DNA from 2 places in the Comamonas sp. SY3 genome. Region 1 is predicted to be linked to the other one. Evidence: riboswitches for the same ligand, from Rfam matches in the RefSeq annotation. Region 1 holds a riboswitch; the other holds the start of a gene.

Region 1 (14,683 bases):
CAGCAGACTGGTAACCGGGTCATGGCCGGTGCTGACCTGGGCATAGACGCTGGTGTTCTGGTCCAGCTTGTGGGTCAGGCCCAGGCGCCAGGAGGTGCCGCCCAAGGTCTTGTCAAAACGGGCCGGGCTGAGCAGGTCCATGCGGTCAAAGTCATACAGGTCGCGGCGCACGCCGGCCATCAGCAGCCACTGCGCGCCCAGCTTCCAGGCGTCTTCGAGATAGAAGGCGTTCTGGCGGATGCGCGAGGTCATGCGCGCCTTGTAGGGGTCCGGGCTGTTCCAGTAGCCACTGGTGCCACCGGTCAGCGGCACATCGGACTCGCCGGTATATGGGGAGTTGTTGAGGGCGGTGAACTTGGCCTGCGACACGTCCCAGCCCATCGCAATCTCGTGCTGGCCGGGCTTGAATACGGCACCCAGGCGGTTGCCGCTTTGCTCCAGATCGTGGCCGATCTCCAGGTAATCGTAGCGGTAGACCGTGCGGGTGCCGGCATCGTAGTCGTAGCCTTCGATGTTCTTCCAGTGGCGGTCGGCCTTCATGTGGTAGGTCTCGTTGCGCAGCACCATCGCGTCGCTCACGTTCCACTCGGCCTTGAGCTTGTAGCGCTGGTCCTTGTAGTGGATGTCGCTGTCGAGAACGTTGAAATTGCGGTCGCGCAGTGCCGCCACCGGCTTGCCATCAACGACGGGGGTACCAAAGTAGCGCTCGGGCCGCTGGTCGCTGACATCGGCCGTCAGATCCAGGCGCAGATCGCTGCTGGCCTGCCAGCGGATGGCGCTCATCAGCTTCTTGCTGTCGCTGTTGCCCAGCTGGCGCTCGCCGTCCGTGCGATCACCGTAGACATCCAGGCGGTAGCTCAGGCTGTCGCTCAGTGCGCCGGTGGTGCCCAGGCCTGCACGGGCCGTGCCGTTGGAACCAGCGCCCAGCAACACTTCAGACGAGCTGGCGCGGCTGGGCTCCTTGCGCACCGCATTCACGGTGGCGCCCATCGTGCCGCTGCCATACATCAGCGATGCCGGCCCGCGCAGCACATCAAAGCGCTCATAGCCCCAGCTGGAATTGGGATAGGCCACGGTGCCTGCGGCCACGCCCAAGGCCAGACCGTCTTCGGCCACGCCCACCGAGTTGACGCCATTAAAGCCACGGCTGGAAAACGACAGTCCGCCGTTGCCAGGGGTGCCGGTCGTGCTCAGGTCCACGCTGCGGCCCACGGCGTCCACCACCTCGTAGTCGGCGCGCTCCTGGATCTGCACAGCCGATACCGAGCTGACGCTGGCCGGCAGGTCCTGCAGCGGAATGGCCAGCTTGCTGGCCGAGGTGGAAGGCAGCTGGAGCGCATGGGGCTCGCTGCGCTTGTCGGTCACCACCACTTCGGACAGCGATGCCTCCTGCGCATGGGCCACCGCCATGCCCAGGGCAGGCAAACACAAAACACAGGAGTGACCCACCAGGCGCAACGAGGAAGAGAGCCGACCGGCTGCCAGGAGCCGGTTTTTCGGATAAGGAACTGCAGTCATTTCAACAAAAGGCGAAAACTGCCTGATGTGAGGGCCGCACTGCACGCGGTCATCCCAGGGACGGGGCCGCATGCCGAACCGCCGTCCACACCCCGCAGACAGTTGAGAGAGCGCCGTCAGGACAGAGAGGTCCGGAACACGCTACGACTACGAACAGGCCGGTCTCCGGGCTTACAGGCGGTACGGCGCAGGCGCCGACCCGGTAACCGGTCTTCCCAGGGCGGGCGTGTCTCATGGCCTCGCAGGCATGGACACACTCTCGACCCCAGTGACTGGGCCCGCGTGGGAGCGGGCCGCATCGGCTACTTTTCCTGTCTACCGTTGCGGGGGCAGCCAAGGCTTGGGGGAGCTTCCTCCCGACCTTGTTCCCGTTTCACTTGTGCATGACAAGCACCTGTAGATAGGCTTTTTTCAAAGCGCAGCCAGTGTACCAGCCGCGAGCCATTGGTGCGCCGTTCGACGGCAGGCTGTGTCAGCCCGGCGATACAGCGCTGGCTGGGGGGCGTGATCGGCTCGGCGGCAGGCGCGACGCGTAGCCGATGAAGTCGGTGCTGCTCAACTGGCCCAGCAGCCATTGCCGAAAGCTGGTCTGGATCGGCCGCTCCCCCCCGCCCCGGCGCGTATAGAGGTGGAATTTGGGCGTTCTATCCATCGGCAGTTGGCGCAGCAGCTCCGGGCCAAAGGGCGCGAGCAGCTTGCCGCTGTGGATGTAGCTGAGCGCATCCACATAGGACAGCAGCCCCACCCCCTGCCCGCTGAGGACGGCCTGCAGCATCGCATCGTGTGTGTGCAGCAGCATCGGGCTGGCATGCTTGTCGCCCGGATCCAGGCCCAGCATGGCATAGATGTCCTGCCACAAGGTGTTGTGGCTGAGCGGCGAGATGAGCCGGTGGTGCGGCAGGTCCTGCGCGGTTTCCACCGGGTGCTCGGCCAGCAGCTGGGGTGCGGCAACGATGACCTTGAGGTCTTCGAGCAGCGGTGTTTCATCGAGGTGGTCCACACCGCCATAGCCCCAGACGATTGCAGCATCCAGATCACTGCTGTCAAACGAAGGCAGCTCCACGCCAATGGAGATGCGCAGATCCAATGCGGGGTAATCCTTGGTGAACGACGGCAGCGAGCGGATCAGGTACTGGGTCGCAAAGTAGGGGCTGACCTGGATATGGAACTGTGCGTCGTTGTGGTGGGCGCGCACCGCCTCCATCCCCTGGCTCAGCGCATCCAGCCCCTGCTCCACATAGTGGTACAGCGTCTGCGCCTCCTCACTGGCGAGCAGGCCACGGGTGCCGCGCTCGAACAGCTGCACGTCCAGGGCACTCTCCAGCTGCTTGAGCTGCTGGCTGGCGGCCTGCGGGGTCAGGCACAGTTCGTCGGCCGCCTTGCGGATGGAGCCATGGCGGAAGACGGACTCGAACACGCGCAGCGGCTGCAGGGGCGGTAGCTTGTATTTCATGGAGGGGCGCCGGGCACGGAGGACGACTGCCCGGGCTGCCGATGATTATAGGTGGCGGCCCGGCTCCCATCGGACCGGCTCAACACCGTTCCAGCCTGCTGCGCCCTGCCCGTTACGCTGATAAAAAAACGCATCCGGAAGGGATGCGTTCGGGCTGGCGCAGCGCGCAGCGCGCAGCAGCGCATCGGCTTACTGCACCGGATCACCATGCATCGGCAGACCGGTACGATCCCGGCTGCTGACCAGGGCGATGAGGCCGATGATGGCCGCGCCGATCAGGTAGTAGGCAGGCACGACAGGGTTGCCGGTGCGGGCGATCAGCCAGGAGTTGATCATCGGCGCGGTGCCGGCAAACATGGCCACGGCCACGTTGTAGCTCAGCGCCATGCCCTTGAAGCGCACGCTGGTGTGGAACATTGACGGGATGATCGAGTAGATGCTGCCCAGCAGCATGGCCAGGCAGAAGTTCAGCACCATCAAGGACGAGACCTTGGCGGCGGTGCTGCCTTCGAGCAGCAGGTGGAAACAGGGCACGGCCAGCACCGCGATGGCCAGGCTGGCGGCGGTCATCATGGTCTTGCGGCTGAGCTTGTCGGCCAGCATGCCCATCAGGGGGATCATCACCACCAGAAAGAGCTGTGGGCCCAGGGACAGCTTGAGGCCGGTGGCCACATCCACATGCAGCGCGCTGACAAAGTAGGTCGGGATGTAGGTGACGACGGTGAACAAGGTGACATTGGTCACGATGATGATGCCGGCCGACTGGAACAGCTCCTTCTTGTGGGTGGCGAACAGCACTTTCCAGCTCGCCTGTGCCAGCGCATCGTGCTGCTGCTTCATCGCGACAAAGGTCGGGGTCTCTTCGAGGTACTTGCGGATGTAGAGGCCAATGGCGCCCAGCGGCAGTGCAATCAGAAAGGGAATGCGCCAGGCCCAGTCCAGAATCTGGTCGGCACTGAAGAACACGGTCAGGATCGCGGACACCGAGGCACCAAAGAAGAAGCCGGCCATGCACCCAACCTCCACCCAGCTGGTGAGCAAGGTGCGGTTGCGGTCCCGGCAGTATTCGGCCACAAAGATGGCGGCGCCACTGGCCTCGCCCCCGGCGGACAGGCCCTGCATCAGGCGCAGCACGATCAGCAGCAACGGTGCGGCGATGCCGATGCTGGCATAGCCGGGCAGCACGCCGATCAGGAACGTGGAGATGGCCATCATGATGATGGTGATGGTCAGCACGCGCTTTCGGCCGTACTTGTCGCCCAGCGAGCCAAAGAAGATGCCGCCGATGGGCCGGGCAAAAAACGCAATCGCAAAGGCCGCCCAGGACGCGGTGACCTGCATCGTGGGTGAGCTGCTGGCAAAGAAAACCTTGCCCAGCACTGCGGCCAGGTAGCCGTAGACGGAAAACTCGAACCATTCGACAAAGCTGCCGACCACCGAGGCCAGCACGACGCGGTTGAGCTCCTTGGACTGCACCGTGCGTGGCGCGGCCGTCGACGAGGGGGACGGCCAGTCGGTAAGGCTGGCACTGGGGGCGGCAAATCCATTTGCCGTGGGATTTTGTGTGCGCATCGGGAGTCCTTGGTGTCCTGCTGTGGGAGAAAAAGAAAAGCGGGCCAGCGCGCTGGAAGGGCCAGCGGCAGCGCCGCTGGCCAGCTTCAGGCGATCAGGCCGGGGTCCGTGGTGCCGCATGGGCGTAATCGGCCTGGGCTTGCTCGGCGCTGATGTAGCCATAGGCCACATCGCGCTGCACCAGCGCTGCCGGGCGCTGGGCCGCATCGCCGTTGCCGCCGCCACCGGGCAGGTCCAGAATCAGGCGGCGCCCGGCCGGGATCTGCTGCTTGCCCTTGCCGCGCAAGGCGGTGCCGTCATCGAGCGCGACCTGGCCCAGCGCGCCGCTTTGGCCGCCGTTGTGGCCCCGGGCCGCAAAATGCACGCGGTCAAACATGGCGTTCAGGTCGAACTCGAAGCCTTCGGCCGAGCCCACCTCGATGCGCTGGCCCAGACCACCCCGCCAGCGGCCGGCACCGCCCGAGTTCGGGCGCAGCTCCTTGCGCCAGATGATGATGGGGCCGATGCTCTCGGTCACCTCGACCGACATGGCCTGCACGCCGCTGGGGAAGGCGGTGGCGCTCAGGCCATCGCTGGACGGGCGCGCACCGGTGCCACCGGTATTGAACATCAGGATCTCGTGCTGCTGGTTGCGGGTGGCCGGCGTGATGCCCTTGAAGCGCATCTGCAGGTTCCACAGCGAGCTGGCCCCTTCGGCCGGGATCTCGCCCTGGCAAATGGGCTGCAGCGCGCCCAGCACCACATCGGGGATCAGGTGGCCGATCACATGGCGCACGGACACCGGGCGCGGGCGGTGGGCGTTGAGGATGCAGTCCTCGGGCGCGCTGATCTCGAAGGGCTCCAGCGAGCCCCAGTTGTTGGGGATCTCCGGCGCAATCGCGCACTTGAGTGCATAGGAGGCATAGGCCTTGGTGTAGGTCAGCGGCACATTGATGCCGTAGCGGCTGGGGTCCGAGGTGCCGGCGAAGTCGGCGCGCAGCTTGTCGGCCGCAATCTCCACGGCCACCACCAGCTCGATGGGCTTTTCATAGCCATCGACGGTCATCGCATAGCGTTGGGTACCATCGGGCAACGCGGCGATGCGCTCGCGGGTGGCGCGCTGGCTGTTGTCAAAGATGAAGCGGGCCAGGTCTTCCAGGTCGCGCAGTTCAAACTCGGCCAGCATGCCCTTGAGGCGGCGCATGCCGGTGGCATTGCAGACAGCCAGCGAGTGGAAGTCGCCAATCACCTGGTCGCGCTCACGCACGTTGTTGCGCAGGATCTCGATCAGGTCCTCGTTGAGCGCGCCGGCGCGGAAGAACTTCATCGGCGGAATGCACAGGCCCTCTTCGTAGACATCGCTGCCGTCTGGGCCAAAGCCGCGCCCGCCGATGTCCACCACGTGGGCGGTGGCGGCAAAGTAGCCGATGTGTTCGCTGTGGCCGTCAGGGCCATAAAAGACCGGCGTGACGACGGTGATGTCGTGCAGGTGGCCGGTACCCAGCCAGGGGTCGTTGGTGACCAGCACATCGCCATCCTGGAGCGTGCTGCGCTCAAAGCGCTTCGCAAAATGTGCGACCGACTCGGCCATCGAGTTCACATGCCCAGGGGTGCCGGTCACGGCCTGGGCCATCATGCGGCCCTGCCTGTCGAACACGCCGGCCGACAAGTCGCCCGCCTCCCGCACGCTGGTGCAAAAGGCGGTGCGAATCAACGTGACTGCCTGCTCTTCCACCACCGAGATGAGGCGGTTCCACATGATTTGGTAATGAACGTCTGTATTGTTTGCCATGATCACACTCCGCTGTCGATGCGTTCCACCAGCATGCAGTCGTCTGACTGCAGCACAACCTTGAAGCCGGGGCTGACATAGGTCGAGGTTTCCTTTTCCACGATCACCACCGGGCCGGGCACAGCCTGGCCCCGGGGCAGGCCCAGGCGCTCATAGATGTCGCAGGCATAGAACTGGCCTTGCTTGCCGTCGAACACCTCGCGGCGGTCCAGCACCGTGCCGGCCCCCTTTTGCGGCGTGCCGCCCTGCTGCAACGCAGCCTGGGCCGGGGGCAAGGTCTTGGAACGCAAGGACAGTGCCCAGCTCACCACCTCGATGTCAAGGCCGTCGATCGCGTGGCCGAACAAAGCCACATAGTTCTGCACAAAGGCCGCGTTGAGCGCGGGCACGCTGTCCGGCCCAAAGTGCTGCACGGGCACCGAGACCGGAATCTCCCAGCCCTGGCCGCAGTAGCGCATGAAGGCGCGCAGCTCCTTGACGGTCTCGCCGCCATAGCCGGTGTCTTGCAAAAACGCGCTCACCTCCACCTCCATCTCGCGCAGCATCTGGTTGACGGCTTCCCCATCGAACTGGCTCATGCGCATCACCGAGCTGCGCAGCGACTCATAGGCAAAGGGCGCACGCAAGAAGCCGATGGCCGAGCCCACGCCAGCGCCGGTCGGGATCAGCAGGCGCTGGATGCCGAGCTTCTCGCAAAGCCGCACGGCATGCAGTGGCGCCGCGCCGCCGTAGGCGATCATCGTGTAGGCCTCCAGGTCCTGGCCGGACTCCACCGCATGCATGCGCGCGGCATTGGCCATGTTCTCGTCCACCACCTCAGCCACCGCGTAGGCGGCGCGTACCGCATCCAGGCCCTGGGCCTGGCCCACATGGGCGTCCATGGCTTGTTCGGCAGCGGGCATATCCAGCCGCATGCTGCCGCCGGCAAAGCGGGCCGGGTCGAGCTTGTGCAGCAGCAGATCGGCATCGGTTACCGTGGGGCGTGCGCCGCCCCGGCTGTAGCTGGCCGGTCCGGGCTCGGAGCCGGCGCTCTCGGGCCCCACGCGCACCTGGCGCATATCGTCCACATGCGCGATGGAGCCGCCGCCCGCACCGATCTCGATCATCTCGATGACCGGGATCGAGATCGGCATGCCGCTGCCCTTTTTGAAGCGGTAGCTGCGCGCGACTTCAAACACCCGCGCCGTCTTGGGCACATGCTGGTCGATGAGGCAGATCTTGGCGGTGGTGCCACCCATGTCGAAGGAGACGACCTTGTCCTGGCCATACTTGGCCGCAAAATCGCTGGCGTAGATGGCGCCGCCGGCCGGACCGGACTCCAGCAGGCGCACCGGGAATTCGGCAGCATTGGCCAGTGACATCAAGCCGCCACCCGAATGGATCAGGTAGAGTGGGCAGTGCATGCCTTCTGCCACCAGCGCCTGGGCCAGGCGCTGCAGATAGGAGGACATCAGCGGCTTCACATAGGCATTGGCGCAGACGGTGTTGAAGCGCTCGAACTCGCGGATCTGGGGCGAGACCTCGCTGGAGATGGACACCGACAGCTGGGGCAAAGCCTGGGCAATCAGCGCGCGCACCCGTTTTTCATGGACCGGGTTCTTGTAGCTGTGCATCAGGCCCACGGCCACGCTTTCGTACTCGCCCCGGCGCAGCTGCGCAATCACATCCTGCACCTGTGCCTCATCGAGCGGCTGCAGCTCCTGGCCCTTGGCATCAAGCCGGCCCCGCACGGTAAAGCGGTGGTTGCGGGCAATCAGCGGTGCGGGCAGCTGGATGGCCAGGTCGTACTGCTCAAAACGGCCCTCGTTGCGCATCTCGATCACATCGCGAAAACCTTCGCTGGTGATGAAGGCGGTCCTGGCACCGCGCCGCTCGATCAGCGAATTGGTGGCCAAGGTGGTGCCGTGGATCACCGTGCCGATCTGCGATGGCGCGATCCCCGCCTGGGCCGCCGCCTGCTTGAGGCCTGTGACGATGGCGCGCTCGGGCTTCTCATAGTCAGTCAGGACCTTCTCACTGAACAGGACGCCATCGACCTCCAGTGCGATGTCTGTGAAAGTGCCGCCGATATCTGCCCCGGCGCGTATGACTTGGCTTGTTGCCATCTGGTATCTCCGAATCATGCAAGCTGTGTGGATCAGAAGCTCTGATCTGGCAGCGATGATCAAGCGATCGCGCAGTCGGCGCAAACAAGAAATTCGAGGGCGGGCACAAGCCAGGCTTCGCGGGTAAAAACCATTACGCGCTAACCCGGTGGCCCTGCACAGCCACAGTGCATGCATGCCTGGTTTTTGACCGTCCCTGCACCAGGCCTGCGCGCTGCTGCACCAAGCGGTGGCGGCCTGTACCCATCAAGGGGCGCAGGGGCAGTCAAGCGGCCATCCAGCCCCTTAAACCCTGCTTGTGTAAAGTTCGCCAGAGCAGCAGGGGAACGTGCTGGCGGCAGGCATTGCTGAGACAAAAAGCTGTCATTGCTGTGCATCGCAGGCAGCAAAAAAAAGGCCCCAAGCTCAGCATGGGGCCTGCGCACAGAACGGCAGAGACCTACAGATCCAAGGCCAGCTGGCTCTTGTCGTCGGCGCTGGTTTCCAGTTGCCGGAGACTGCACTCCACCTTGATGGGGGTCTTGACCACGCAGCAGCAGGGAACCACTTCATGGGGCCCGACAAAGGCCAGCGGCTCCTGGGTGTAGACGACTTCGCCCTCGACCAAGGTGAGGCGGCAGCTGCCGCAATAGCCACCACGGCACTGGTATTCCACGTCGTGGCCAGTGCGCTCCAGCGCTTCAAGCAGGGTCTCCCCTGGCAGCACGCGTATGAGGGTGTCCGTGGTGCTGACCGTAGTCACAACTCGATTCCGCTCAGGTCATCCAGCGAGACTTCGGCGTTGATCTGGCCCACCAGGTAGGAGCTCAGCTCCACCTCTTGCGGGGCCACCTGCACGGTGTCGGACGACAGCCAGGTGTTGATCCAGGGGATCGGGTTGCTCTTGGCGTTTTCGAACGCGGGTTTGAGGCCGATCGCCGACATGCGGATATTGGTGATGTACTCCACGTACTGGCTCAGAATGTCCTTGTTCAGGCCGATCATCGAGCCGTCGCGGAACAGGTACTCAGCCCACTGCTTTTCCTGCAAGGCTGCGGTCTTGAACATCTCAAAGCATTCCTGCTCGGTCTCTTTGGCGATCTTGGCAAAGTCCGGATCGTCCTGGCCCGAACGCATGATGTTGAGCAAGTGCTGGGTGCCGGTCAGGTGCAGCGCTTCATCGCGGGCGATCAGGCGGATGATCTTGGCATTGCCCTCCATCAGCTTGCGCTCGGCAAACGCGAAGGAGCAGGCAAAGCTCACATAAAAGCGGATGGCCTCCAGAATGTTCACATTCATCAGGCACAGGTACATCTTCTTCTTGAGCTGGTACACATCGATCTCGTGCACCACGCCATTGATCGTGTGGCTGCCCGGGCCCAACTGGGCGTGCAGCATCGCATCACGGATCAGGTCGTCGTAGTACGACGAGATGTCGCCCGCGCGCAGCTTGATGCTCTCGTTGCGCATGATGTCGTCAAAGATCACCGATGGATCGTTGACGATGTTGCGCAGGATGTGCGTGTAGGAGCGCGAGTGGATGGTCTCGGAAAACGCCCAGGTCTCGATCCAGGTCTCCAGCTCCGGCAGCGACACCAGCGGCAGGAAGGCCATGTTGGGGCTGCGCCCCTGGATCGAGTCCAACAGGGTCTGGTACTTCAGGTTGCTGATGAAGATGTGCTTTTCGTGGTCAGGCAGGTTCTGGTAGTCGATCCGGTCCTGCGTGATGTCCACTTCTTCAGGGCGCCAGAAAAACGAGAGCTGCTTTTCGATCAGCTTCTCGAAGATCGGGTACTTCTGCTGGTCGTAGCGGGCGACGTTGACCGGATTGCCAAAGAACATCGGTTCCTTGAGCTGGTCATTGTCGACCTTGGAGAAGGTGCTGTATGCCATCGCCTTCTCTCCGCTTAGATCTTGCAGGCGCCGCTGGCGCAGTCGTCTTCTGCAGCCGCGCCCTGCATGTCTTCGGCACCATCACGGGTGTTGTGGTAGTACAGGGTCTTGACACCCAACTTGTAGGCCTGTAGCAGGTCCTTGAGCAGTTGCTGCATCGGTACCTTGCCGTCGGCGAAGCGCTGCGGGTCGTAGTTGGTGTTGGCCGAGATGGACTGGTCGACAAACTTCTGCATCAGGCCCACGAGCTTCAGGTAGCCATCGTTGTTGGGCATTTGCCAGAGCAGTTCGTACTGGCCCTTCAAGCGATCGATCTCCGGCACCACCTGGCGCAGGATGCCGTCCTTGGACTGCTTGACCGAAACAAAGCCCCGTGGAGGCTCGATGCCATTGGTCGCGTTGGCGATCTGGCTGGAGGTCTCCGACGGCATCAGCGCGGTCAGGGTCGAGTTGCGCAGACCATGGGTCTTGATCTCGGTGCGCAGCGTTTCCCAGTCGAGGTGCAGGGGCTCGTCGGTCAGGCCGTCGATGTCCTTTTTGTAGGTATCGATCGGCAGGATGCCGGCGGCGTAGTTGGTTTCGGCAAAGGCGGTGCAAGGACCGAATTCACGCGACAGCTGCACCGATGCCTTGAGCAGGTAGTACTGGATGGCTTCAAACGTGCGGTGGGTCAGGCCATTGGCCGAACCGTCGGAGTAGCGCACACCATTCTTGGCCAGGTAGTAGGCGTAGTTGATCACGCCCACGCCCAGCGAGCGGCGCTTTTCGGTCGCAATGCGGGCAGCGGCCACCGGGTAGTCCTGGTAGTCCAGCAGGGCATCGAGTGCGCGCACGATCAGGTCGGCCAGCTCTTCGAGCTCGTCGGTCGATTCCAGCGCGCCCAGGTTGAAGGCCGACAGGGTGCACAGCGCGATTTCGCCGTTCTCGTCCTTGATGTCTTCGAGCGGGTGGGTCGGCAGCAGGATTTCCATGCACAGGTTCGACTGGCGCACGGGAGCGACGGCCGGGTTGAACGGGCTGTGCGTGTTGCAGTGGTCCACGTTCTGGATGTAGATACGGCCGGTGCTGGCACGCTCTTGCATCATCAGCGAGAACAGCTCCACTGCGGGCAAGGTGCGCTTGCGGATGGATTCGTCGCTCTCGTACTTGACGTACAGCTCTTCGAACTTGTTCTGGTCGGCAAAGAAGGCCTCGTACAGACCGGGCACATCATGGGGCGAGAACAGGCTGATGTTCTGGCCCTTGATCAGGCGCTGGTAGAGCATGCGGTTGATCTGGATACCGTAGTCCAGATGGCGGATGCGGTTTTCTTCGACGCCACGGTTGTTCTTCAGCACGAGCAGCGACTCGGCTTCCAGGTGCCACAGCGGGTAGAACAAGGTGGCTGCACCGCCGCGCACGCCGCCTTGCGAGCAGGACTTGACGGCCGACTGGAACATCTTGAAGAAAGGCAGGCAGCCGGTGTGCTGCGCCTCGCCGCCACGGATCTCGCTGCCCAGCGCGCGGATGCGGCCACCGTTGATGCCGATACCGGCGCGCTGCGACACGTACTTGACGATGGCGCTGGTGGTGGCATTGATGCTGTCGAGGCTGTCGTCGCACTCGATCAGCACGCAGGAGCTGAACTGGCGCAGCGGCGTGCGCACGCCCGACATGATGGGCGTGGGCAGCGAAATCTTGAAGCGCGAGACGGCATCATAGAAGCGCTTGATGTACTGCAGACGGCGGTCGGCCGGGTACTTGGCAAACAGGCTCATCGCAACCAGCACGTACAGGATCTGCGGGCTTTCGTAGATGCGCTTGGTCACCCGGTTCTGCACCAGGTACTTGCCTTCGAGCTGCTTGACTGCCGCGTAGGAGAAGTCCATATCGCGCCAGTGGTCGATGAAACCATTGATCTCGTCGTACTCTTCGCGGCTGTAATCGGCCAGCAGATGGGGATCGTACTTCTTGAGCTCGGTGAGCTTTTGCACATGCTCGTACAGATGCGGCGGCTCGAACTGGCCGAACGCAATCTTGCGCAGGTGGAAGATGGCCAGGCGCGCTGCGACGTACTGGTAGTCGGGCGCGTCTTCGGAGATCAGGTCGGCGGCGGACTTGATGATGGTTTCATGGATCGCATCGGTGCGGATGCCGTCATAGAACTGGATATGCGACTGCAGCTCGATCTGCGAGACCGACACATTGCTCAGGCCCTTGGCCGCCCAGTCAATCACTCGGTGGATTTTGTCCAGGTCGATGGGTTCAACGCGACCGTCACGCTTGGTGACTCTCATAGTGCTTGTCTGGTTCATTTGCGATGTTTCTAATGGGATAAAAAACGCAGGACCACGGGCGCAAGACGCAGCTATCCCGCGCCAAAACGCGCCCGGCATCGCAGGCGCGCAGTGGCTGGAGGAAGACCAGCATCGGATAACCAGTGGGGGAAGCGGTGGACACTACATATGGTGTCTATGGGATTGAGTGTACGCTACCTGTAGCGTTCCTGGCAGCAAAAAAGCAGGCCCAATTTCTGCTAGGCAAAGCCTGTTTCAGCGAAGAATGCAGCAAAATCAACGTGCATCGGCTCGGAAAATATATGTATCCAGCCGGATACATTCCCCGCCCTGCGCAAGGGCATCGCCAAGCCATGTTGACGGCGATCGCCATCTGGTGAATGGCTTGGGCGATGGCGCCCTGGACCCACTGGGATGGTGGGGCGCAACTGGCCTTTTTGGAACTGCCCAAACGAAAAACCTGCTGCACTTGCGTGCAACAGGTTTTCAATAGGAATGGTCGGAGCGGTGGGATTCGAACTCACGACCCTCTGCTCCCAAAGCAGATGCGCTACCAGGCTGCGCTACGCTCCGACTAAGCCGCTATTGTATATCGAGCCGCAGCCCCTTCTGGCGAAAAATGATTACTTTGACAACTTTTTAGCGGATCGGATGGTTGCCAGGCAGCCGCCCTGCCCGCTGCGCAGCATGGGCCTCGGCGCTGCACCCAGCGCCCCACCTTGGCCGGACTGTCAACCAGCGTTGCCAGCGCTTTAACAATACAAGCCGTATCGAATCGCGAATCAGCAAAACAAAAAACCTGCTGCATTTGCATGCAACAGGTTTTTAAATGGAATGGTCGGAGCGGCGGGATTCGAACTCGCGACCCTCTGCTCCCAAAGCAGATGCGCTACCAGGCTGCGCTACGCTCCGACTAAGCCGTTATTGTAACCAGGGTTTGGGCTGCTGCATTTCGTATTTGACGATTTTTTTACAGCGGCCCTGCATCCGGTCAACGTTGGGTAGGTGCCGGGCCGCGGCCTGGCAGGTGACGGAAAGTGATGCGGCCCTTGCTCAGATCGTAAGGCGACATCTCCAGCGACACCTTGTCACCGGCCAGAATGCGAATGTGGTGCTTGCGCATTTTGCCGCCCGTGTAGGCAATCAGCTCGTGGCCGTTGTCCAGCTTCACGCGAAAACGCGAATCCGGCAGCACTTCGGTCACGGAGCCTTGCATCTCAATCAGTTCTTCTTTAGCCATATAAGTCGACGAATCCTTGTCTAGTGGTGCATGAACGAAACCGGTTCGCCATGCTGTTCTCTGTGCCACCAACAAGCGGTGGCTCTCTCCATGGTTCGGGATGGTCTTGCCAGCTCTCACCTCCCAGGGGGCAAGCGCCGTGCCAGGCCACTCAGCGAAGCGGCCATCAGCGGGCCCGCCAACGGGCCCCAACAACCAGCATCCCGCACACGATGTACCGCGCAGCTGCCAGGCAGCCAACGCAGTCAAGCCACAAAAGCTTGCAAAGCTCTCTATTGTACTATGTTGCTGCTGTTTACGCTTGGGCTGTCTCGTATAAACGCCGCCTGGCATCAACACTGCCGCAGCGCTTGTGCTTCCATAAACAGAGCGGCGCATCGTTTAGCATCAGCAGCATGCGCGCTCAGGCCTGGGCCGCGCTACCAGCCTGCCCCGCCCTCCTTAGAACCTGTTCAAAGTCTCCTCGCGCCGCGACAGTGTCTTTGCGAGATGGGATACTAGGGGGGCGCCCAGCCGCGCAACACCGCAGCAATAGCTGTGCTATTGCGAGGATTTGCAACGACGCAGACCGCTCCCTACCCGGGCAGCGCAAAGCCACTGTCCCAACGGGTTGGAGTGAAATCGGGCGATTTCTGCGCGCTGGCCCTTGCTTGCACCCCGGTGCAAGCTGCGGACCAGCCCTTCGAACTCATTCCGATTGCACTCCAACGCGGCTGCGTAGAGACTTTGAACAGGTTCTTACATCCAAGCACCATGAACGCTGCATCGACCCGCTACTGGCTGATGAAAAACGAGCCCGATGAATTCTCCATCGACCGCGCGCTCAACGCGCCCCGGGCGACGATCGCCTGGGACGGCGTGCGCAACTACCAGGCG
Region 2 (14,683 bases), on a different contig from region 1:
GCTGGGTCAGCCGGTGGATCAACTCGCTGCTGCTGCCGCCGATGACCAGGCGCTCAGGGGCGACCGCATGGAAGTCCGCCAGCTGCAGGCGCAGCGCGGTGTAGTGCGGGTCGGGGTACTGCGCCAGATGCGCGGCCTGCAAGGCCGCCACGGCCTCCGGGCAGGGGCCGCAGGCATTGCGGTTGGTGGAAAAATCATGCGCCGGCACACCCAAGGCGTCGGTGCCACCATGCTCGTTATCAGCCATGGGCCAACACTCCTTGCGCCATCGAGGCGATTCCTATCTTTGCCGCCAAACCCAGGGCCAGCAACAAGGCACACAGCGCCTGCACCCACACCACGCGGCCCGCCAGGGCCAGTGCCCGCTGCACATCCGGGGCCTGCGGCGGCCGGCCTTGCGGGTGCAGCTGGTACACGCCGGGTTTGGACAGATGCACGCCCAGCGCCCGCGCCATTGCGCCCATGGGCCAGCCGCCATTGGGCGATGGCGTGACCGCCGCATCGCGCCGCAGCCCGGACCAGGACAGGCCCCCCGCCAGCAGCACCAGCCAGGCTGCGGTGATGCGGGCAGGCACCCAGTTCAGCACATCATCGGCCCGGGCTGCCCATTTGCCCGCCCATTGCCAGTGGCGGCGCTGCGCGCCCTGGCCGCGCCAGCCGGGGTAGCCCCACATCGCATCGGCCGTGTTGGCCAGCCGGTACAGTGCCGCGCCCGGCAGGCCGGCCACCGCAAACCAGAACAACGGCGCCAGCACCGAGTCGCTCAGGTTCTCGGCCAAGGTCTCGATCGCGCTCTCACGCACCGTGGCGGCATCGAGCTGTGCGGTATCGCGGCTCACCAGCCAGGACAAGCGGGCCCGGCCCGCCTGCAGTGATTCGCCGAGCGCGGCCTCGACGGCCAGCACCTCGCTGCGCAGCATGCGCCAGGACAGCAGCGGTTTGAGCAGCAACCCAGCCACAAGGCCATTCAGCCACCAAGGCACTGCCTGCAGCAGATACATGAGGGCCGCATACACCAGCCAAGCACCGCCCGCCAGCAGGCACCAGGCCAGCGCTGCCAGCACAAAGCACCCATAGGCGCGCTCGTCCGCCTGGCGCGGTGCAATCGCCTGGCCGAGCAGGCCCAGCAGCTTGCCCATATAGACAACCGGGTGCAGCCGCAGCGGCGGCTCGCCCCAGAGCCAGTCCACCAGCAACGCCACCAACACGGCCAGCAAGGCCGCCATCGGTGCCTGCCAGTGCAGCGCAGGTCCAGCATCCATCATGGCCTGAGCCAGTTGCAGCAGTGGGCTGCCACCGGCCAGCACCAGCGCCCACAGGCCGCCATCGCTCATGGCTGCGGTCCTGGGTCTGGCTGCCAGCACCCATCCATCAGCATGTCCTGCAAAGGCGCACGGCGGGCCCAGCGCTCCTGCTGCAGCATGGGTTCGGCGTAGTAGGCCTGCACGGGTCCCAGGCACAACACGGCCAGCGGGTGCGCGCCGGCAGGCATGGCCAGCAACTGCGCCAGCGCCCGGGGCTCGAACAGCGACACCCATCCCATCCCCAGACCTTCTGCGCGCGCGGCCAGCCAGAGGTTCTGGATCGCGCAGGCGGTGCTGGCCACATCCATCTCGGGCAAGGTGCGGCGGCCAAACACATGGGCTTCGCGCCCGGGCGGCATGGCCACGACCAGCACCTCGGCCGCCTGCAGCACGCCCTGCACCTTGAGCTTCATGAAGTCCGCCTCGCGCTCGCCCAATGCCTGGGCAGTGCGCAGGCGCTCGTCTTCCACCAGCGCATGGATGCGGCTGCGCATCTGTGCATCGCGCACGCGGATGAAGCGCCAGGGCTGCATAAAGCCAACGCTGGGCGCATGGTGCGCGGCCCGCAGCAGGCGCAGCAGCACCGCTTCGTCGACCTGGCCGCCGGCAAAGTGGCGCATGTCGCGCCGCTCGTGGATGGCGCGGTAGACCGCCGCGCGCTCAGCCTCGCTGAAGGCCGTGGCGGCGATGGTGGGGGCGTTGAAAGGGGTATCGCTCATGCCAGCAATCGGCTGCGGTGGCTCAGTCTTCAATGCCGCGCTGCGCCGGGATGCCGGCCTTGAACGCATGCTTGACCATCGTCATCTCGGTGACGGTATCGGCCATGTCAATGATCTCCTGCGGACAGCGCCGGCCGGTGAGGCAGACATGCACCTCCTTGGGCCGGGCGGCCAAGGTGTCCAGCACCTCCTGCAGCGGCAGCCAGCCATAGATCAGCGGGTAGGTGATCTCGTCGAGCACCACCAGAAAATACGCGCCTGACAGGATCGCCGCCCTCGCCTTTTCCCAGCCCTCGCGCGCAAGCTGGCCGCTGTGCTCGAGGTCGCGGCTCTTCCAGCTGAAGCCATCGCCCAGCCCTTCGACCGGCAGGCCCACTTGCTCGGACAGGCGGTGCTCGCCAAAACGGGCGGTCGGCACCTTCATGAACTGGTAGACCTTGACGGCCTTGCCCCGGCCGGTTGCGCGGAACGCCAGGCCAAAGGCTGCCGTGGTCTTGCCCTTGCCGTCACCGGTGTTGACGATCACCAGGCCACGGCGCTCGCCCTCGGGCTTTTCATAAGGCTTTTCGCTGGGTGGCGTTTCAATCTGCATTGCAATCTTTCCTTGTTTCGTTGTGTTGTTGGAAGCGGGGCCAGGTCCGGTTTCGCAGGGATTCAGCGCCCGCGCTGGCCGGCCTGCGCGGCAGTGGCGGTACGCGGCAAGGCCATCCACACGCCATCGATGGCGCGCACCTGGATGCGGTGGTCAAACACCGCCTCCAGCGCGGCATGGGTCGCCGGGTCATCGCAGCGGCCCTGGTGCAGCACCCGGCCCGCCTGCAGCACCAGCATATGGTCGGCCAGCAGCGCCACCGATATTTCATGGAGCACGCTGACCACCGTGGTGCCCTGGGCCGTCAAGGCCCGCATGCTGTCCACCCAGTCGGTCTGGTGCGGCGGGTCCAGGTTGGCCAGCGGCTCGTCCATCAGCAGCACGGAGGCCTGCACAGCCATCGCGCGGGCCAGCAGCACCCGCTGGCGCTCACCGCCCGAGAGCTCGGCCACCGGCCGGTGGCGCCAGTCCCAGGCATGGGCTGCGCGCAGGCATTGCTCCACCACCGCATGGTCTTCGCCGCTGGGTGCTGCAAACCAGGGCTGGTGCGGCAGGCGGCCCAGCATGGCCACGTCCATCACCGTCAGCTCCTGCGTCACTACCTCACCCTGGCCCAGCCAGGCCAGCGCCTGGGCGCGCTGCTTGCGCGGCCAGCGCTCCAGGCTTTTGCCCAGCAGTGCCACCTCGCCCTGCAGCTGTGCCGCCGGCCACAGGCCGCCCAGTACCTTGAGCAGGCTTGATTTGCCCGCGCCGTTGGGGCCGACAATGCTGGTCCAGCGGCCTTGCACAAACTGGGCGTTGACGCCTTGCAGAATCGGCCGCGCATGCACAGCGGCATGGATATTGGTGGCGCTCAGCGCAGCGGGGCTTGCAGTGCCGGGCATCACAGGCCTCCTGCCGAACGGGTGCTGCGGTGCATGCGCCACAGCAGATAGGTGCCGCCCAGTGCCGCAGTGAGCACGCCCACGGGCAGCTCTTGCGGGGCGACCAGCCAGCGCGCCAGGATATCGGCCGCCAGCAGCAGCACGCCGCCCATCGCGGCGGCCAGCACGGTGCTGCGGCCATGGCCCACCTGCACCAGGCTGCGTACCAGGTGCGGGGCGGCCAGGCCCACAAAGGCAATCAACCCGGTCTGCGCGACCGAGGTGCCGGTGGCCAGCGCCAGCACCGCCACCAGGCCATAGCGCAGCGGCGCCAGCGGCAGGCCCAGGCTGGCGGCCGTCGCCTCGCCCAGGGTCAAACCATCGAGCACCCGGGCGCAGCACCAGGTGGCCAGCACGCAGACCAGCAGCACGCCGGCCATCAGTGCGCAGCCTTCCCAGCCGACAAAGGCCGAGGTGCCCAGCGTAAAGGCCTGCATGGCCTGCAGAATATCGGGGTGGCGCAACTCCAGCAGATCGCGCATGGCGCCCAGCACCACACCGACGATCACGCCGGCCAGCAACAGGCGCAAGGTGTTTTGCACATGGCGCGCCAGCACCACCGTCAACGCCACCGCACAGGCCGCGCCGACAAAGGCCATGCCGGTCATCCCCAGGCGGTAGAGCAGGTTGAGGCTGGTGACGGACGAGCCCAGCAGCACCAGACCCAGCGCACTGCCCAGCGACGCGCCGGAAGCACTGCCCAGCAGATAGGGATCGGCCAGCGGGTTGCGGAACAGGCCCTGGGCGACGGCCCCGGCCAGGCCCAGCAGGCCACCGGCGAACCAGGCACCCAGCGAACGCGGCAGGCGGATATCGACCACGATCTGCCACGAAGTGGGGTCATCGCGCATGCGCAGCACACTCTCCCAACCGGTGCTGCCGACACTGGCGCCCACCAGCAGCAGCACGGCACTGAGCACCAGCAGCACCAGCGCCAGCCAGGCACTGCGGCGCAGGCCGGGAGCCGCTTCGCGCCGCGCTGCCGGTGCAGAGGTGGGCAGAGCAGCCATCAGCGCGCCACCGCCGCCTTGCCTGGCGCCTTGCCTGGCGCCTTGCCTGGCGCCTTGTCGGCCAGGCAGCGTGCCATCAGCGCCGCCGCCTGGGCCATGCGCGGGCCGGGCCGCACGATGGCATACGACTCTTCATCGCTGAACACGCAGACCCTGCCCGCCTTGACGGCCTGGAGGTTGTGCCAGCCCGGGTAGCTGGTAGCAGCCTGCATGCTGCGGTTGCCGAGCATGATCACCTCGGGCTGGGCGCGCAGCAAAAACTCCGGGCTCAGCCGGGGAAAGGGCCCCAGCTCGGCAGGCACGACATTGTCGGCGCCCAGCTGGGTCAGGGTCTCGCCGATAAAGGACTGGGGGCCGGCCGCATAAGGGCCCCGGCTCACCTCAAAGTAGACCCGGGTATGGCGCGTGCGCTCGGGCAGCTCGCGCACCACGGCATCAATGCCCGATTCCAGGTCACGCCAGACCCGCTCCGCGCCCTGCGCCTGCGGCACGCCCAACAGCTGGCCCAGGGTGCCCAGCACGCGGTGGATGTCGGCCTTGGACTTCACATCCAGCGCCACCACCTTCAGGCCCAGCGCCTGCAGCCGCTCGGCCGCCTTGGAGGCATTGGACAGCAGCACCACATCGGGCTTGAGCGCCACGACCGATTCAACGCTCGGGTCCAGACCGCCGCCTACCACCGGCAGCTTCTTGACCGAGGCAGGCCAGTCCGAATAGCGGTCCACCCCCACCAGGCGCTCGCACAGGCCGAGTGCGCAGGTGCTCTCGGTCAGCGATGGCAACAGGCTCACGATGCGCTGCGGCAGTTGGCCCAGCTGCACCTGGCGGCCCCGGTCATCGACGATGGCCACGGGCGTGACCAGATCCTGGTCCTTCCAGACCGGCGCATTCGCAAAGGGTTGCAGGCGCAGTTCATCGATGCTGGCAGACGGCGCCGCATACGCCATCGGCCATGCGGCCCCCAGCGCCATGCAGGCCAGCGCTTGCCGCAGACGGGGTCGGAGAGCAAAAAACAAAGCCATCATTTCATCTGCAGCGGCAAGCCGGCCGCCATCAGTTGCACGCGGTTGCAGGCCGCTGCCGCTTGCTGGTTCAGCAGACCGAGCGCATCGACAAACGCGCGCACCTCGCGGCCCATCGGAATCACGCCCAGGCCAATCTCATTGCTGACCAGAATGACGGGGCCAGTGGCGGCCTGCAACGCAGCGATGAAGGCATCGCACTGCGCCTGCCAGGCTTGCGCAGGCGCTGGCGCAGTGGCGGGCGCTGGGGTTGGCGGCTCCATCGGCATCAGCCAGTTGGTGAGCCACAGGGTCAGGCAATCGACCACCAGCAGGTGCTCTGGCCGGCTGTGGGCCTGCAGCAGCTGGGCGACGTCGCGCGGCGCTTCCAGGGTCGCCAGTTGCGGCACGCGCTCGCGGCGGTCACGCTGGTGGCGCGCAATGCGCTCGTGCATCTCGAGGTCATACGCAGTGCCGGTGGCGACCAGGCTGGCGCTGCGGCCGGCATCGGCCTGCAGCCAGGCGCGCGCCAGCAGCTCGGCCTGGCGCGATTTGCCCGATTTCTGCCCGCCCAGCAGCAGCAGCTTCAGCGGTGCTCCATCGATATGGAATATAGATTGATCCATGCCGCGCATCTTAGGCGTTCAGTGCCCCGCTGTGCCAGGCCTGCGGATCGACCACCGGCATCTCCACCCCGAGCAAGGCGGCCACCGCCTGCGGGCACGAGGGGAACCAGGCATGGAAATAGCTGGCATGGATGCTGCCCTGCTGGTAGACGGCTTCGCCCTTGCCGCTGTCGGCCGCTTGGCCCGGGCGGCTGCTGCGCGCCACTTGCTGGGCTTCGCTTTGCAGCTTCGAATAGTGAAAGGTGTGGCCGCGCAGCATGCCCCAGGGCGTCAGCAGCTGCTGCATGCCCAGCCCTGCCAGGCGCTGCTGCATCACGGCCTGCGCCGGCAGCAAGCCCCACAGGCTGTGCCAGCGGCTGTCCAGATCGGTCAGGCCTTCGGCCAGCGCCACCATGCCGCCGCATTCGGCCCAGACGGGTTTGCGCTGCTCTACGTGCGCCTGCAGATCGAGCTGCAGACCGGCATTGGCCTTGAGTGCCTGCAGGTGCAGCTCCGGGTAGCCCCCGGGCAGCCACAGCGCATCGCAGGCGGGCAGGCGCTCCCCGGCGACCGGCGAGAAAAAGGCCAGCTCGGCCCCCATGGCCTGCAGGCATTCCAGATTGGCAGTGTAGATAAAGCTGAAAGCGGCATCGCGGGCGACTGCAATGCGCCGCCCGGCCAGCCAGGCGGGCACCGGGGCGGTGGGCGCAGGCGCGGTAAAGGCCACCGTCCAGCGCTGCTGCCACTGCTGCCAGGCCAGCTGGCCCAGCGGCGTTTGCGCCAGCACATCGGCAGCAGCATCCAGGCGTTCGGCGGCGTCGTGCAGCTCATGGGCTGCCACCAGTCCCAGATGGCGCTCGGGCAGCAGGTTGGCGCGCGGCTTGGCGGCATCCAGGCTGACCTGGTTCATCGCGCCCAGCCACAGGGCCGGGTCGCGCAGGCCGCTGCGCAGCATCTCGCCATGGTGGGCGGTGGCCACCCGGTTGGCCAGCACGCCGGCCAGTTGCAGGCCCGGGTCATAGTGCTGCAAACCATGGGCAATGGCGCCAAAGGTAGCGGCCATCGCCGATGCATCGACCACCACCACGGCAGCGATGCCCAGCGACTTGGCCAGCTCGGCGGCGCTGTTGGCGCCATCGAACAGGCCCATCACGCCTTCGATCAGCAGCACATCGTTGCACTGCGCGGCCTGGAACAGGCGCGCGCGCACATCCGCTTCGCCGTTCATCCAGCGGTCCAGCGCATGCACCGGCTGGCCGCTGGCCAGGCGCAGCCACTGCGGATCGAGAAAATCCGGACCGCACTTGAACACCTGCACCCGCCGGCCCTGGCGGGCATGCAGGCGGGCCAGGGCCGCTGTCACCGTGGTTTTGCCCTGGCCGGATGCGGGCGCCGCAATCAGCAGCGCCACACAAGAGGCCGTTGGGCGGTCCTGAACCGTCATCTCTGTCATGGCTCGCTTATCCCCTCTGCGCTCAGCGCGGCATCCACTTCACACCCACATACACGCTGCGCCCTTCGGTGGCGTAGGTGCGTGCGGTCTGGTAGCGCTTGTCCGCCAGGTTGTTGATCCGGGCGATCAGGTTCACATCCTTGGCCACCTCGGTCTGCGCCGACAGGTTGAACAAGGTGTAGCCGCCCAGCACATTGGTGTTGGCGGCATTGTCGAAGCGCTTGGCGCTGGTCTGCAGGTCGGCGGCCCAGGTCCAACCTGCGGCACGCGTCTCGGCGCCCAGGGTGGCATAGCGCTTGGCGCGGCGCGCCAGCAGCTTGTCGTTTTCGGTGTCGCGCGGGTTCTGGAAATCAACCGAACCATGCAGGTTGAAGGCGCCCAGCTTGGTGGTGCCCGCCAGGGTGATACCCTCCAGGCGTGCCTTGCCCACATTGGCATAGCAGCCGAATGGGTTGTCGCAGTTGCCGGGTGACGAGAAGTTGATCAGGTCGGTCACCCGGTTGCGGTAGGCCGTGGCCGAGAAGCTGTGCGCACCTTGCGCCCAGCGCAGGCCCAGCTCGGCATTGCGGCTTTTCTCGGGCTGCAGTGAGGCATCGCCATATTCGCTGAAGCGCTGGTAGAGCGTGGGCACACGGAAGGCGGTGCCCACCGTTGCCGTGGCGCGCCAGTGGGTTGCAAACGCATAGCCGTAGGCGGCGCTGCCGGTGGTCTTGCCGCCAAACTCGCTGTCGTCATCCCGGCGCAGGTTCAGTTGCACCGTGTGCGGGCCGGTGTTCAGGCCATAGCCCAGCGCCAGCGCATTCTGGTGGCGGTCGCGGTCAATGCCGCCATTGGTCAATGCGTCGTCACGCCGCTCCAGCGCAGCTGTCAACGTGTGCACGCCCAGGCGCCATTCGTTCTGGAACAGGTAGTTCTGCAGGCGGGTGTCCGTCTGGTAGGGCGAGGGCCGGGTTTCGTAATAGTCGCGAGACTGGGTGAACTGCAGCTTGGTGCTGTATTGCGCGGTCCACTGCGCCTGCCAGTTCAGGCCCAGCGCATACATCTTGTTGAGGCTGCGGTCGTCCTCGGTCAGGCTGTTGTCATAGCCCGAGTTCACATCGCTGGCCAGCAAAGTAGCCTCCAGCCGGTGCTGGCGGTTGAGCTGGTAGCCCAGGCGGCCGCTGACCGCATTGCTGCGGTAGTCGTCCTTGTCCGGGTTGGCGGTGGCGGCCGTACGTGCATTGAAGCCATCGGTCTGCGAGCGGTTGAGGCCCAGCGCGTAATCCCAGCCGTCGGCACTGCCGGAGATACCGGCCTCGGCCGTGAACGTGCCCCGGTTGCCAAAGCCCAGGCCCACATAGGGCTGGGGCACGCCGCCCTCGCCCTTCTTCGTGAAGATCTGCACCACACCGCCCATGGCGTCCGAGCCGTAGACGGCAGCAGCCGGGCCGCGCAGTACTTCGATGCGGTCGATCAGCGCCAGCGGAATCGATTGCCAGGAGGCGCCGCCAGTCGATTGCGAATCCATGCGCACGCCGTCAACGTAGACGGCGGTGAAGCGCGAATCGGCGCCGCGCAGAAACACGCTGGTGGTCGTGCCGGGCCCGCCGTTGCGCGTGATCTGGATACCCGGCACCCGCGCCAGCACATCGGCGACACTGCCCGGGCCCTGGCGCTCGATGGTTGGCGCATCGATGATGGACATATCGGCCACCAGATCGGACAGCGGCTGCGCGATGCGGTTGGCGGTCACCACCATCTCCTGCAGGTTCTTACCCGCTGTTTCCTGGCCGGAGGGCAGCTGCTGCGCCTGCGCGGACAGCGCCACGCAAGGCAGCGCTGCGCTCACCGCCCAAGCGATGGCGGAGCGGGAGGGGAACAACCGGCAACGGGGCGTGCAGACGGGACGCGCGCAGCGGCGTGTCGTGAATGGCGAGAAAAACATGGACTGAGCTGGCGATGAACCACCCCGCGCCAGCCTCCCCGCCGGCAATGGGGAACACGGAAGCTGTGGCAGCACCTGGGCCACGCACCTCCACTATGTTGGCCGGTATCCGGGCTGGCGATGACACAGCACACGCCTTCCCAAACACTTGTTCAAGGTATTCAGTGGCATAGTGGTGGCTGTGGATGGCGCAAAAGCCAACCATCGCTTACCGTTGCGGGGGCAGCGCAGGTTGCGCAAGGCTTGTAGGGCACAAGCAGCGCTCCTGCTTCCCGTTGAACTGCCCCCATGTGAACCACTGGGGCGAGCACCAACGGGTACAATTTTAGCGTTAAACCCATTGCGCACTTAAGAAGACTGTCTCTCTATGGCCACTACGCCTTCTATGGATCTGATGCTTGAGCGGGTGGAAGCACTGCTGAGCCGTCATGAGGCTTTGCAACGCGCCCACGCCCAACTGCAAGAGCAGGTCACCACCCTCACCCAGGAGCGCGACTCCCTCCAATCGCGCCTGACTGCGGCCCGCGCCCGCGTGGACGCACTGATCGAACGCCTGCCCAAGACCTTTGACCAGGACGAATGATGAAACAGCTGGAAGTACACATCATGCAGCAAAGCTATATGCTGGGCTGCCCCGAAGGCCAGGAGGCACGCTTGCTGGCCGCCGTCAAGCATGTGGATGAGGCCATGAGCGGCATCCGCGACGCGGGCAAGATCCGTGGCCGCGAGCGCATTGCCGTGCTGGCGGCGCTCAATGTGGCCTTTGATCTGCTCGACCTGCAAGTGCAAAACAGCCAGTTGAGCCAGACGGCCGATGCATTGCAAGCGCAGGCCGCCGCCCAATCGGCTGCAATGGCCGAGGCCCAGACCCAGCCCGCCGCCGCTGCGCAGGCCAGCCTCGACTGGGATGAGCCCCGTCTGCAATCGGTGCTGCAACGGCTCGATGCGGCACTGGCTCCCGCTCCCTCCCCGGGTGTACAAACGCTGGCCGCCAGCGCCTGACAGCAGCGTGTTAGCAGCCGCTAACACCAAATACTGGCGCCATGCAATGCATTGGCTAAAAATACCGTTCCATGCGTTCTACGAGCTGTGTAGGACGCTATCTTTTTTGACCAATCTCAGCACATTGAATTGCGATTTTGGCGGGTGCAGCAGGTGCGAGCGATTACAATGGAAGCGTTCGCAGCCCTGCTGGACTTTATAGTTCCTTGAACCAATGCTCTACGAGCACGGGCTTGGTACATTACCTATTGAGCGTGATCGTCTCGCGTCAGATGAACCCAACGATAGGTTGCCCTCGCCCACCTGAACCCCCGGTTCAGGATGACGGTCCAGTGGATCCGCTGCGAACACCTGATTTTTTCGGGCAGGCTGCCCAACCTGTCTTCTCCTCTCCGCGACAGCGGGGTTTCAGGCCACCTGTTTCAGGTGGCCTTTTTACTGCGCACCATGGCTGATCCTCTCGTTCTGCTGCCGCTGTCCCTGCTGGGATTGATCGGCGGCTTTCTGGCAGGCCTGCTGGGCATCGGCGGCGGCATGGTGCTGGTGCCCTTCATCACCTATATCCTGGGCACCCAGGGCGTGGCGCCTGAGCTGGCGATCAAGATGGCGATCGCCACGTCGATGGCGACCATCGTGTTCACATCGATGTCCAGCGTCCGCGCCCACCACCAGCATGGTGCCGTGCGCTGGGATCTCGTCAAACGCCTGGCCCCTGGCATCGTGCTGGGCGGCCTGTTGGCCAGCCTGGGCATTTTTGCGGTGCTCAAGGGCAGCTACCTGGGCTTGTTCTTCGGCCTTTTCATTGGCTACTCGGCACTGCGCATGTTCCGCAGGCCCAACAGCCAAGGGACGCGCCCGATGCCTGGCACCGCCGGGCAGCTGGCGGCCGGCGGCGTGATTGGCTGCCTCTCGGGTCTCGTCGGTGCCGGGGGCGCCTTCATCAGCGTGCCCTTCATGACCTGGTGCAGCGTGCCGATGCACAACGCGGTGGCAACCAGCTCGGCGCTGGGCTTTCCGATCGCCGTCACCAATGTCGCAGGCTTCATGGTGGCCGGCCTGCACCTTCAGGGCCTGCCACCGCATTCGCTGGGCTACATCTGGCTGCCGGGCCTGGCCGCCATCGCCACCTGCAGCGTGCTGACCGCACCGCTGGGTGCCCGTGCCGCGCACCGCCTGCCGGTGGCACAGCTCAAGAAGATCTTTGGCGGCATCCTGCTGTGCCTGGCGCTGTACATGCTCTACAAGAGTCTGGCGGCTTGGCAGGTCTGAGACGGGCCACAGCAGGCTAGATGATGCGCGAGAAGCGCGCGCGGTTGCGGTCGGCCTGCAGGTTCTTGTCGAACACCATGGCCACGCCGCGCACAAAGTACCAGCCCAGCTCGGTCACGTTGATCACATCGTCTCGCACGTCCACCAGGCCCTGCGCCTGCAGCTCGCGCAGCTGGGCCAGCTCGGCGGCAAAGTACTGCGCAAAGTCGATCAGCCAGGCCTGCTCCAGCGATTCGATCGCCAGGCTGCCCTGGCACATCAGACCCATGATCACCGCGCGGCGCAGCAGGTCATCGCGCGTCAGCGCCAGCCCGCGCACCACGGGGATCTGGCCCTGGTCGATCAGGTCGTAATACTCCTCCAGCGTCTTGGCATTCTGGCTGTAGGTGGCGCCGATGCGGCCGATGGCCGAGACGCCCAGTGCCAGCAGATCGCAATCGGGCTGCGTGCTATAGCCCTGAAAATTGCGGTGCAGGCGGCCCTGGCGCTTGGCCACCGCCAACGCATCCTCGGGCAGCGCGAAATGGTCCATGCCCACATAGACATAGCCGGCACCCTCCAGCGCGGCCAGCGCTTGGGCCAGCATGGCCAGCTTGTCCGCCGGGCTGGGCAAGTCCTGCACCAGGATGCGGCGCTGGGGCTTGAAGCGCTCGGGCAGATGCGCATAGGCGTAGAGCGCAATGCGGTCAGGCCGCAGCGCATTGACCTGCTCCATCGTGCGGGCGAAGCTGGCCGGGCTTTGCAACGGCAAACCATAGATCAGATCAATATTGATGGATTCAAAGCCGATTGCGCGCGCCTGCTCGACCAGCGCAAACACCTGGTCGGCGGGCTGCTCGCGGTGCACGGCCTTTTGCACCAGCGGGTCGAAATCCTGCACGCCAAAGCTCAGGCGGTTAAAGCCCAGTTGGTAGAGGTGCAGCAGGCGCTCGCGGCTCACGGTGCGCGGGTCGATCTCGATCGAGTACTCGCCGCCCGGCTGCAGATGGAAGCGCTGCTTGACCATATCCATCAGGCGGCTGAGACCCGCATCGCTCAGGAAGGTCGGCGAGCCCCCGCCCAGGTGCAGCTGGCTGATGGTGGACCGGGTGCTGAGGTGGGCGAGCTGCAGATCCAGCTCGCGCTCCAGGTAGTCCAGGTATTCGTCGGCCCGCTCGGCATGCTTGGTGATGATCTTGTTGCAGGCGCAGTAGTAGCACAGCGAGGCACAGAACGGCACATGCACATACAACGACAGCGGCGCCAATCTCCCAGCCAGGCCGTGGCCGCGCTGCACCAGCGCCTGCTTGTACTCATTCGCAGCAAAGGCTTCAACAAATCGGTCTGCGGTAGGATACGACGTGTAACGGGGGCCGGGGACGTCAAAACGGCGCAGCAGTTCGGGGGTCAGGGAAATCATGGGCTTTATCCTTGCGGACCCCCAATGTGCCCCAAGGCTTGCCACCCGTCCTTGATATACATCAAGAACCCATTTGGCGCCTGCACGCACAATAGGCGCATACATGGAACGCCGTTCCTACACGAATATTTGTTCACGGGTATTGATACATGACATCCAACTCCATCAAAGTGGCGTGCTCCAACTGCAATCTGCGCGAGCTGTGCATGCCCGTGGGTCTGTCGGCCGAACAAATGGAGCGTATCGACGAGATCGTTGCCACCCGTCGCAAGATCAAGCGAGGCAGTGCGCTGTTCCGCAATGGCGAGACGTTCACCTCGCTGTATGCGATTCGCACCGGCTTCTTCAAGACCAGCATCGCCACAGAAGACGGGCGTGACCAGGTCACCGGTTTTCAGATGGCGGGCGAGATCATCGGCCTGGACGGCATCGTCAACGACCGCCACTCCTGCGACGCGATTGCGCTGGAAGATGCCGAGGTCTGCGTGATGCCCTACTCGACACTCGAGGACCTGTCGCGCGAAGTGACCGCCTTGCAGCACCATGTGCACAAGGTCATGAGCCGCGAGATCGTGCGCGAGCACGGCGTGATGCTGCTGCTGGGCAGCATGCGTGCCGAAGAGCGTCTGGCCGCCTTCCTGCTGAACCTGGTGCAGCGGCTGCACGCCCGGGGCTTTTCGCAGCATGAACTGATCCTGCGCATGACCCGCGAGGAAATCGGCAGCTACCTGGGCCTGAAACTCGAAACGGTGAGCCGCACCTTCTCCAAGTTTGCCGAGGAGAACATCATCGAGGTCAAGCAGCGCCATGTGCGCATTCTCGACACCGACAAGCTCCAGGGTCTGATCAACACCCAGGCCTGCTCGGCCTGAAAAGTGCAGGCCCGAGACACGAACGCGGCCTGATCCGACATCGTTCCGCGCGATAAGCGGCGATGCTTGGAGATGAAACCAGGGCAAGGCAGCAGCCTGTGGCCCTGTCCAGAGTCTGACCCGAAAGGAGCCTGTCATGTACCAACATATCCTGCTTGCCACCGATGGCTCTGAGCTGTCCGAGAAAGCGGTCCGCCATGCGCTGGCGCTGGCCAAGCTGAGCCATGCCACCGTCACCGCCGTCAATATCTCGCCGAACTACCCGCGCAGCTACTTTGAAGGCAGCACGATGCAGAACCCCGATGACATCGCACGCATCGAAGAAGGCTGGCAGCGCGCTGCGCAGAGCGTGGTGGACAAGGTCGTGGCCGAAGGGGCCGCAACGGGCGTGCCGATCAAGACCTTGGTGATCAAGTCCGACCTGATTGCCGAAGCCTTGCTGGAGACGGCCAAGAAGGAAAACTGCGATCTGATTGTGATGGCCTCGCACGGCTACCGTGGCCTGAAGCGTTTGCTGCTGGGCAGCGAAACCCAGCATGTGCTGACCCATGCGACGATACCGGTGCTGGTGCTGCGCTGACCGCCGCATAACTTCAACCCCGATAAAAAA

Evidence for each region. A riboswitch is a leader RNA that binds a small molecule or an ion and turns the genes downstream of it on or off. The one in region 1 is predicted to bind cobalamin.
Region 2: another riboswitch for cobalamin. It lies ahead of ACCQ08_RS02065 (TonB-dependent receptor domain-containing protein); the one in region 1 lies ahead of ACCQ08_RS03655 (TonB-dependent receptor).

The regions. Positions count from the first base shown of each region.
Region 1 covers NZ_JBGTYN010000002.1:124,532-139,214, reverse strand. The annotation lists gene ACCQ08_RS03655 (TonB-dependent receptor) at 1-1,425, opposite strand, end outside; cobalamin riboswitch at 1,657-1,931, opposite strand; gene ACCQ08_RS03650 (LysR substrate-binding domain-containing protein) at 1,991-2,971, opposite strand; gene ACCQ08_RS03645 (MFS transporter) at 3,161-4,543, opposite strand; gene ACCQ08_RS03640 (hydantoinase B/oxoprolinase family protein) at 4,638-6,314, opposite strand; gene ACCQ08_RS03635 (hydantoinase/oxoprolinase family protein) at 6,317-8,419, opposite strand; gene yfaE (class I ribonucleotide reductase maintenance protein YfaE) at 8,859-9,161, opposite strand; gene nrdB (class Ia ribonucleoside-diphosphate reductase subunit beta) at 9,158-10,291, opposite strand; gene nrdA (class 1a ribonucleoside-diphosphate reductase subunit alpha) at 10,306-12,567, opposite strand; gene ACCQ08_RS03615 (hypothetical protein) at 12,807-13,091, opposite strand; tRNA gene ACCQ08_RS03610 (tRNA-Pro) at 13,064-13,140, opposite strand; tRNA gene ACCQ08_RS03605 (tRNA-Pro) at 13,403-13,479, opposite strand; gene infA (translation initiation factor IF-1) at 13,559-13,807, opposite strand; gene ACCQ08_RS03595 (EVE domain-containing protein) at 14,561-14,683, shown strand, end outside.
Region 2 covers NZ_JBGTYN010000001.1:458,338-473,020, forward strand. The annotation lists gene ACCQ08_RS02020 (aminotransferase class I/II-fold pyridoxal phosphate-dependent enzyme) at 1-247, opposite strand, end outside; gene cbiB (adenosylcobinamide-phosphate synthase CbiB) at 240-1,334, opposite strand; gene bluB (5,6-dimethylbenzimidazole synthase) at 1,331-2,023, opposite strand; gene cobO (cob(I)yrinic acid a,c-diamide adenosyltransferase) at 2,046-2,615, opposite strand; gene ACCQ08_RS02040 (ABC transporter ATP-binding protein) at 2,678-3,499, opposite strand; gene ACCQ08_RS02045 (FecCD family ABC transporter permease) at 3,499-4,476, opposite strand; gene ACCQ08_RS02050 (ABC transporter substrate-binding protein) at 4,548-5,570, opposite strand; gene ACCQ08_RS02055 (bifunctional adenosylcobinamide kinase/adenosylcobinamide-phosphate guanylyltransferase) at 5,570-6,175, opposite strand; gene ACCQ08_RS02060 (cobyrinate a,c-diamide synthase) at 6,186-7,607, opposite strand; gene ACCQ08_RS02065 (TonB-dependent receptor domain-containing protein) at 7,630-9,531, opposite strand; cobalamin riboswitch at 9,614-9,861, opposite strand; gene ACCQ08_RS02070 (hypothetical protein) at 9,899-10,114, shown strand; gene ACCQ08_RS02075 (cell division protein ZapA) at 10,114-10,533, shown strand; gene ACCQ08_RS02080 (sulfite exporter TauE/SafE family protein) at 10,981-11,802, shown strand; gene hemN (oxygen-independent coproporphyrinogen III oxidase) at 11,819-13,201, opposite strand; gene fnr (fumarate/nitrate reduction transcriptional regulator Fnr) at 13,351-14,073, shown strand; gene ACCQ08_RS02095 (universal stress protein) at 14,210-14,653, shown strand.